Regions from separate parts of the Paeniglutamicibacter sp. NPDC012692 genome, predicted to be linked through region 3. Evidence: riboswitches for the same ligand, from Rfam matches in the RefSeq annotation. Region 3 holds a riboswitch; each other region holds the start of a gene.
The links. Region 3 has a riboswitch for S-adenosylmethionine ahead of ACFY5D_RS18020 (bifunctional o-acetylhomoserine/o-acetylserine sulfhydrylase). Riboswitches for the same ligand answer to the same signal wherever they lie in the genome.
Positions count from the first base shown of each region.

Region 1: it holds a riboswitch for S-adenosylmethionine, as region 3 does, so the genes downstream of both, ACFY5D_RS13015 (O-acetylhomoserine aminocarboxypropyltransferase/cysteine synthase family protein) here and ACFY5D_RS18020 (bifunctional o-acetylhomoserine/o-acetylserine sulfhydrylase) in region 3, are expected to answer to the same signal.
Region 2: it holds a riboswitch for S-adenosylmethionine, as region 3 does, so the genes downstream of both, ACFY5D_RS13080 (methionine ABC transporter ATP-binding protein) here and ACFY5D_RS18020 (bifunctional o-acetylhomoserine/o-acetylserine sulfhydrylase) in region 3, are expected to answer to the same signal.

Region 1 is NZ_JBIBDE010000003.1:204,530-206,721, reverse strand. It holds gene ACFY5D_RS13025 (methyltransferase domain-containing protein) at 1-170, opposite strand, end outside; gene ACFY5D_RS13020 (histidine phosphatase family protein) at 204-755, opposite strand; SAM riboswitch class I at 886-981, shown strand; gene ACFY5D_RS13015 (O-acetylhomoserine aminocarboxypropyltransferase/cysteine synthase family protein) at 1,150-2,192, shown strand, end outside.
Region 2 is NZ_JBIBDE010000003.1:218,607-220,798, reverse strand. It holds gene ACFY5D_RS13085 (methionine ABC transporter permease) at 1-444, opposite strand, end outside; gene ACFY5D_RS13080 (methionine ABC transporter ATP-binding protein) at 437-1,261, opposite strand; SAM riboswitch class I at 1,361-1,455, opposite strand; gene ACFY5D_RS13075 (DUF1345 domain-containing protein) at 1,774-2,192, shown strand, end outside.
Region 3 is NZ_JBIBDE010000006.1:45,535-47,726, forward strand. It holds gene ACFY5D_RS18015 (VOC family protein) at 94-738, opposite strand; SAM riboswitch class IV at 908-1,023, shown strand; gene ACFY5D_RS18020 (bifunctional o-acetylhomoserine/o-acetylserine sulfhydrylase) at 1,097-2,192, shown strand, end outside.

The sequences.
Region 1 (2,192 bases), on a different contig from region 3:
TCGAGCAGCGGGCCGTCGCCCGAGCCGATGGCCCTCGCCGCAAAGGCCGCGTACTGGTCCGGGCGGGTGCCCCAGAAGACCCTGTTGTAGGTCGGGGACCCAAGCATTGCGTCATAGGCCCGCGCCCGGCGCGCATAGAATCCGCGGTCGCCAAAGAAGTTTTCGCTCACCCCACCATCGTGCGGCCGGGGGCAGTGATCGCGCTAGTGCGTGGGGGCTGCGGCATGGCGCCGCAGCAAGGGGATATCGACCTCGAGAATCTGCCCGTTGCGCATGATCGGCGTCTTGCGTCCCGGAACCAGCGCATCGACGGTCAGCCGGATCAGCGTTCCATGGGCAACCACGATGATGCGCTTGCCTTCGTGGCGCTCCAGCAGGTCGCAGAGCGCCCGGATGCCTCGCGCGGCCACGGCTTCCTCTGGTTCCGCCGAGCGCAGCAGCACGTCGATTTCCTCGCGCGGCAGGTCATAGACCACGCGTCCCTCGGCGTTTCCGTAGTGACGCTCCCGGAGTCCGTCGATTTTTTCGGTCAGGGCCAGGCCAAGGTTCTGCCCAATGAGTTCCGCGGTTTCCGCCGCACGGCCCAGGGTCGACGACGCAAGGACATCCCAGCTCGAGCCGGCCAATTCCTGGCCCGCGACATGGGCCTGTTCGCGGCCCACATCGTTCAACGGAATATCCGTTTGGCCCTGGAGACGGCCCTCGGCATTCCAGGCTGTTTCTCCGTGACGGACCAAAACCAACGTTGCACTCATGCCCACAAGCCTAGCCCGGCATAATCCCGGCCATCGGGGCGGCGCAGATTCTTCGATTTTCGTCTCAGCATTCGCAACCTAAGCTCACAATCTTTGGCTGTTGGTCGATTTCTTGCCACAATGGATCAACACCCCATCCCGAGCGGCCGAGAGATCTGGTTCCATGACGCCGCAGCAACCTTTCACACTCCGGTGAACAAGGTGCTACCGCCAGAAACGATGGAGAGCGCGTAAGCAATCTTCGGTGCTGAACCCCTAGAGGGTCCTTGCGGACCCTGTCCTGGGCGAACCGGCACCGCATTGACCCGGGAGAAGCACCACCCCAGCCCCACAGGCGAGGGCCGTCCGTACCCCGGGCGGCCGTTGCCACATACGCAAGGAGTCAGCCACCCTCATGGCCGAACATCAATTTGGATTCCGCACGCGCGCACTGCATGCCGGCGGCACCCCGGATGCCGAGCACGGTTCCCGTGCCGTCCCGATCTACCAGACCACCTCGTTTGTCTTCAAGGACTCCGACGATGCCGCGAACCTCTTCGCGCTGCAGAAGTACGGAAACATCTACTCGCGCATCGGCAACCCGACGGTTGCGGCCTTCGAGGAACGTATCGCCTCGCTCGAGGGCGGCATCGGCGCCGTCGCCACCGGCTCCGGCATGGCGGCCGAATTCATCACCTTCGCGGCGCTGGCAGGCGCGGGCGACCACATCGTTGCCTCCTCCAAGCTCTACGGCGGAACCATCACCCAGCTCGACGTGACCCTGCGCCGCTTCGGCGTCGAGACCACGTTCGTCGATTCCACCGACCCTGCCGAATTCGCCGCGGCGATCCGCGAGAACACCAAGGCCGTCTACACCGAGGTCGTCGCGAACCCGTCCGGCGACATCGCCGATCTCAAGGGCCTGGCCGAGGTTGCCCACGCCGCCGGCCTGCCGCTGGTCGTCGACTCCACGCTGACTCCCCCGTACCTGTTGCGCCCCATCGAGCACGGCGCCGACATCGTGATCCACTCGGCCACCAAGTTCCTCGGCGGCCACGGCACCACCCTCGGCGGCGTCGTCGTCGAAGCCGGTACGTTCAACTGGGGCAACGGCAAGTTCCCGTCCATGACCGAACCCGTGGCCTCCTACGGCAACGTCTCGTGGTGGGACAACTTCGGCGAGTACGGCTTCCTGACCAAGCTGCGCAGCGAGCAGCTGCGCGACATCGGACCGGCGCTTCCGGCCCAGTCCGCGTTCCAGCTCCTGCAGGGCGTCGAGACCCTGCCGCAGCGCATGGATTCGCACCTGGCCAACGCCAAGGCCGTGGCCGAATGGCTGGATAACGACCCGCGCATTTCCTACGTGAACTACGCAGGCCTGCCGTCCCACCCGCACCACGAGCGCGCCAAGGAACTACTCCCGCTGGGTGTCGGTTCGGTCTTCAGCTTCGGCATCAA
Region 2 (2,192 bases), on a different contig from region 3:
GGCCTCGACCACGCCGCTACCCAGCTGGGTCAGGTTCTGCTCGACGAATCGGGCGAAGTACGGGATGGCGTTGATCGTCAGCGGGACGATCACCGCGGCTGTGCCGATGGTTGTTCCCACCACGAATCGCGTGAACGGAATGATCGCAATCAGCAGGATCAGGAACGGGAACGAACGCATGGTGTTCACCAGCCCGTCAACGATCCGGTGGATTCGCAGGCGCGGACGCAGGCCGTTCGGCGACATCGAGTAAAGCCAGATTCCCAGCGGGGTTCCAAGCAGAATCGCAATGGGGATCGATACCAGGAGCATGGCCAGGGTCTGGCCGATGGCCAGAGCGATTTCCGGCCACAGCTCGATGACGCGGTTGAGGTCAAAGGCCGCGGCGCCGCTGCCGTTGGTGGAGGACGCCAGGACGTTGATGCCAAATGCAAGATTAGACATAGGACTCCTCCTTCAAGGATTCGGTTTCGGTTGCCGCGGGTGCGGGTGCCGTGGTTGGCTTTCGGTCCAGCGAAATTTCATCGGAGATCAGGTAGCGGCCGATTGCGGTGGCCGGAGTGAACGCAGGGTTCTTCAGCGAGGCAATGTCGAATTGCTCCACCAGCGCCCCGTCTTCCATGACCGCGACGTTGTCCGCAATGGCCTTCACGACGTTCATTTCGTGGGTCACGATGACCGTGGTGATGCCCAACTGGGCGTTGATGTCGGAAAGGTACTGGAGCACCGAGGCCGTGGTCCGCGGGTCAACGGCGGAAGTCGGTTCATCGCACAGAAGCACCTTCGGCTCCGTGGCCAGTGCGCGGGCAATCGCCACGCGCTGTTTTTGGCCTCCGGAAAGTTGTCCGGGGTAGGCGGTCGTCTTGTCCGCCAGGTCCACGATGGCCAGGGCTTCCAGCGCCCGGCGCCGGCGGTTCTTCTTGGGGACACCGGCAAACTTGAGGCTGAGTTCGACGTTCTCAACGGCATTGCGGTTGTTCAAGAGGTTGAAGTGCTGGAAAATCATGCCGATGTGGTGGCGCGCCTGACGCAGTTCTTCATCGTTGAGCGCGGTGAGGTCCGTGCCGTCGACGATGATTTGCCCGCTGGTGGGGCGCTCGAGCAGGTTGATGTTGCGCAGCAGGGTCGACTTGCCTGCACCGGAAAAACCAATGATTCCCTGGATCGAGCCTCGCGGGATCTCCAGCGAAACGTTATCCACGGCAACAAAGGGGTTACCCGCTGACGGGAATACTGTTGACACGTTCTTGATGTTGATCATGTCCAACTCCTCTCGGTTTACCCGAGGGACGCCAACGGCACGACCGATCGGCCAGCCGCCCACGGGAGGGCGACGGGTGGACCGGAACAGAGTTGGCTATCTCCATCGGTCCTGGCGGTAGCACCGGCCCCTACGCATAGGGGTGGTTGCTGCGGCGTCAACGAGCCAGGTCTCTCAGCCGCTCTGGATGGTGTCGTTCCTTTCAAGCGATTTGCCGGGAAGGAACTGTTCAAGTGTGTCGCAGATTCTTCGATACGACCAACAAATGTGACCATTTCGTGAAACAAACGAACGACAACCCCCGCCTTCGACCGGTTTCCTCGTCAAGAAATGTCATAAAACCGATTGTGACGCAGGTATTTCATTCCGCCTTGCGCCTCGCCCGCGTCATGTTGATAATCCACCCAAAGCCGCACAACATTGGGTCTTGGCAGTGAACGGTCGACTGACATGATGCAATGTTTCGATTGAGCCTCCCGCCCGGCGATAGCGCCTCGTGGCATGATCGCCACATGGAGACCACACGCTCACGACGTACCCGGCACCGCCAGCTGCGCCTTATCGGCATGGTTGTCTGCGGCGGCCTTGCAGCGTCGCTGACCGGGCTTCTTGGTGCCTGGCTGTATGCGCCCGCGGTGGGGTGGGGTGTCGCTGCGCTGGTCTACAACCTCTCGGTTTGGTTGACCATCGCCCCCATGGACCATGTCCGCACCGCCGCCCACGCCCAGGAAGAAGACCCCGGCCGCAGCACCTCGGACCTCTTGATCCTTTTGGCCGCGGTGGGGTCGTTGGCCGCAGTTGGTTTGGTGATGTTGGGCAGCAAGAACGTCGATGGAAACGCGCGTTTCCTGCTGGCGCTTCTGGCCTTGACCTGCACGGGAATGTCGTGGCTGCTCGTGCACACGCTGTTCACGCTGCGCTACGCGGTGAT
Region 3 (2,192 bases):
CCCCCCCCCCCGCGGGGGGGGGGGCCCCCCCCCCCCCCCCCCCCCCCCCCCCCCCCCCCCCCCCCGCGGTCGTTGGTTTGTTTGGGTGATTCCCTACAGCGTGATCGAACCCTTGGGGGTTTCGAAGGTGACCGAGAGGATTCCCGGCGTGCCGTTGGGTGCCTGCCAGTTGACCGTGACATCGCCGACCGGCAACTGCTCGGGCTGTCCGAGCCAGTCTGCGACGCGTTCGCTGGATCCGGCGATGCTGATCGACGAAATCTTGCCAACCGGGGTCAGTGCCTTCGACGGGTGCAGGTTCTCCGTCCCGTCATCCCAACGCAGCAGGTACGGGACCTGTGGATCGGCGATCAAGCCGTTGACGCCGATCTGGCGCCAGGTCAGTTCCTGTCCATCCGGGAACTTTCGGTTTCCCGGTACCGAGCTACGGCCCAGGCGTGCCTCGACCGGTGCCAGGTCATCAACAGCAACGCACCAGCCCATCCAGCCGCCGCCAAGTTCGGAACGGGCACGAACGGCCTGACCGAACGGTGCCTTGTCCGATGCGGGGTGGTTCAGTACCTCGACAACTTCGAGGTACTGGTCATTCTGCAACGGGAAGATGACATTGCGAGTACCAAATCGTGGGTGAATACCGCCCTTTACAGATTCGAGTCCAAGGGCCGCGCCGATCCGAGCGGCAGTTGCCGCGAGGCCGTCGGGTCCACAAGCGTAAGTTACATGGTCCAACCTCATCATGTGCCCATCATGGCACGATGTGATCTGGCTCTCGAGTTAGGGTTGCCTAACTTGAGTTTGGCTGGTGGTTTCATGGTCGGGATCGGGCCAGCGCCCCGCTACTTCCGGATTGTCACATTTTGAGATGTTCTTGCGCGCCCGCGTTTCCTTGCGCCAGACTGATTCACAAGGTCATGAGTTCCAGCAACAAGCCCCGGCTTGCTGGACGGCAACCCTCCACCGCGGTGGGGTGCCCCGGGTGAAGACCAGGCCCTGCGTCACAAGGACGCAGGACAAGCGCGGGCATGCCCCTATGTAGAATCCGACGCCACAGGTGTCGGCTACGGGCATACCCCTTGATTCCTCGAAGGGGAGAACGATGTCAAACGACTGGTCATTCGAAACTCGTCAGATCCACGTGGGCCAGGAGCCGGACGCCGCCACCGGCGCGCGGGCCCTGCCGATCTACCAAACCACCTCCTTTGTGTTCCCGACCGCGGAAAGCGCCGCCGCGCGCTTCGCGCTCCAGGAGCTGGAGCCTATCTACACGCGCATCGGCAACCCCACCCAGGACGCGGTTGAGCAGCGCATTGCCAGCCTCGAGGGTGGCGTCGGCGCACTGCTGCTGGCATCGGGCCAGGCAGCCACGACCTTCGCGATCCTGAACCTCGCAGAGGCCGGGGACCACATCGTGGCAAGCCCCAGCCTCTACGGCGGAACGCAGAACCTGTTCAAGCACACGCTGCGCAAGCTGGGTATCGAGGTCACCTTTGTTGCGGATCCCGACGACCTGGATGGCTGGCGTGCGGCGATCAAGCCAAACACCAAGGCCCTGTTCGGCGAAGTTGTCTCCAACCCTCGCCAGGACGTCCTGGACATCGAATCGATCTCGGCCATCGCCCACGAGGCAGGCGTGCCTTTGATCGTCGACAACACCCTTGCGACCCCGTACCTGGTGCGTCCCATCGAATGGGGTGCGGACATCGTGATCCACTCGGCCACCAAGTACCTCGGCGGCCACGGCACCGCGATCGCCGGCGTCATCGTGGACTCGGGCAACTTCGACTTCGCCGCCGATCCTGAGAAGTTCCCGGGCTTCAACACCCCGGACGAGTCCTACAACGGCCTGGTCTTCGGCCGCGACCTGGGTGTCAATGGCATCCTCGGCGCCAACCTCGCCTACATCCTCAAGGCCCGCGTTCAGCTGCTGCGCGACCTGGGTTCCGCCGTTTCCCCGTTCAATGCGTTCCTGATCGCCCAGGGCCTTGAGACGCTGTCGCTTCGCATCGAGCGCCACGTCTCCAACGCCGTGGAGGTCGCCAAGTGGCTCGAGGCGCAGCCGCAGGTCGAGTCGGTCAACTACGCCGGCATCGAGTCGAGCAAGTGGTTCGAACGCGGCCGCAAGTACGGCCCCAAGGGCATCGGTGCGATTGTTGCGTTCGAAATCTCCGGCGGCCTCGAGGCCGGCCAGGGAT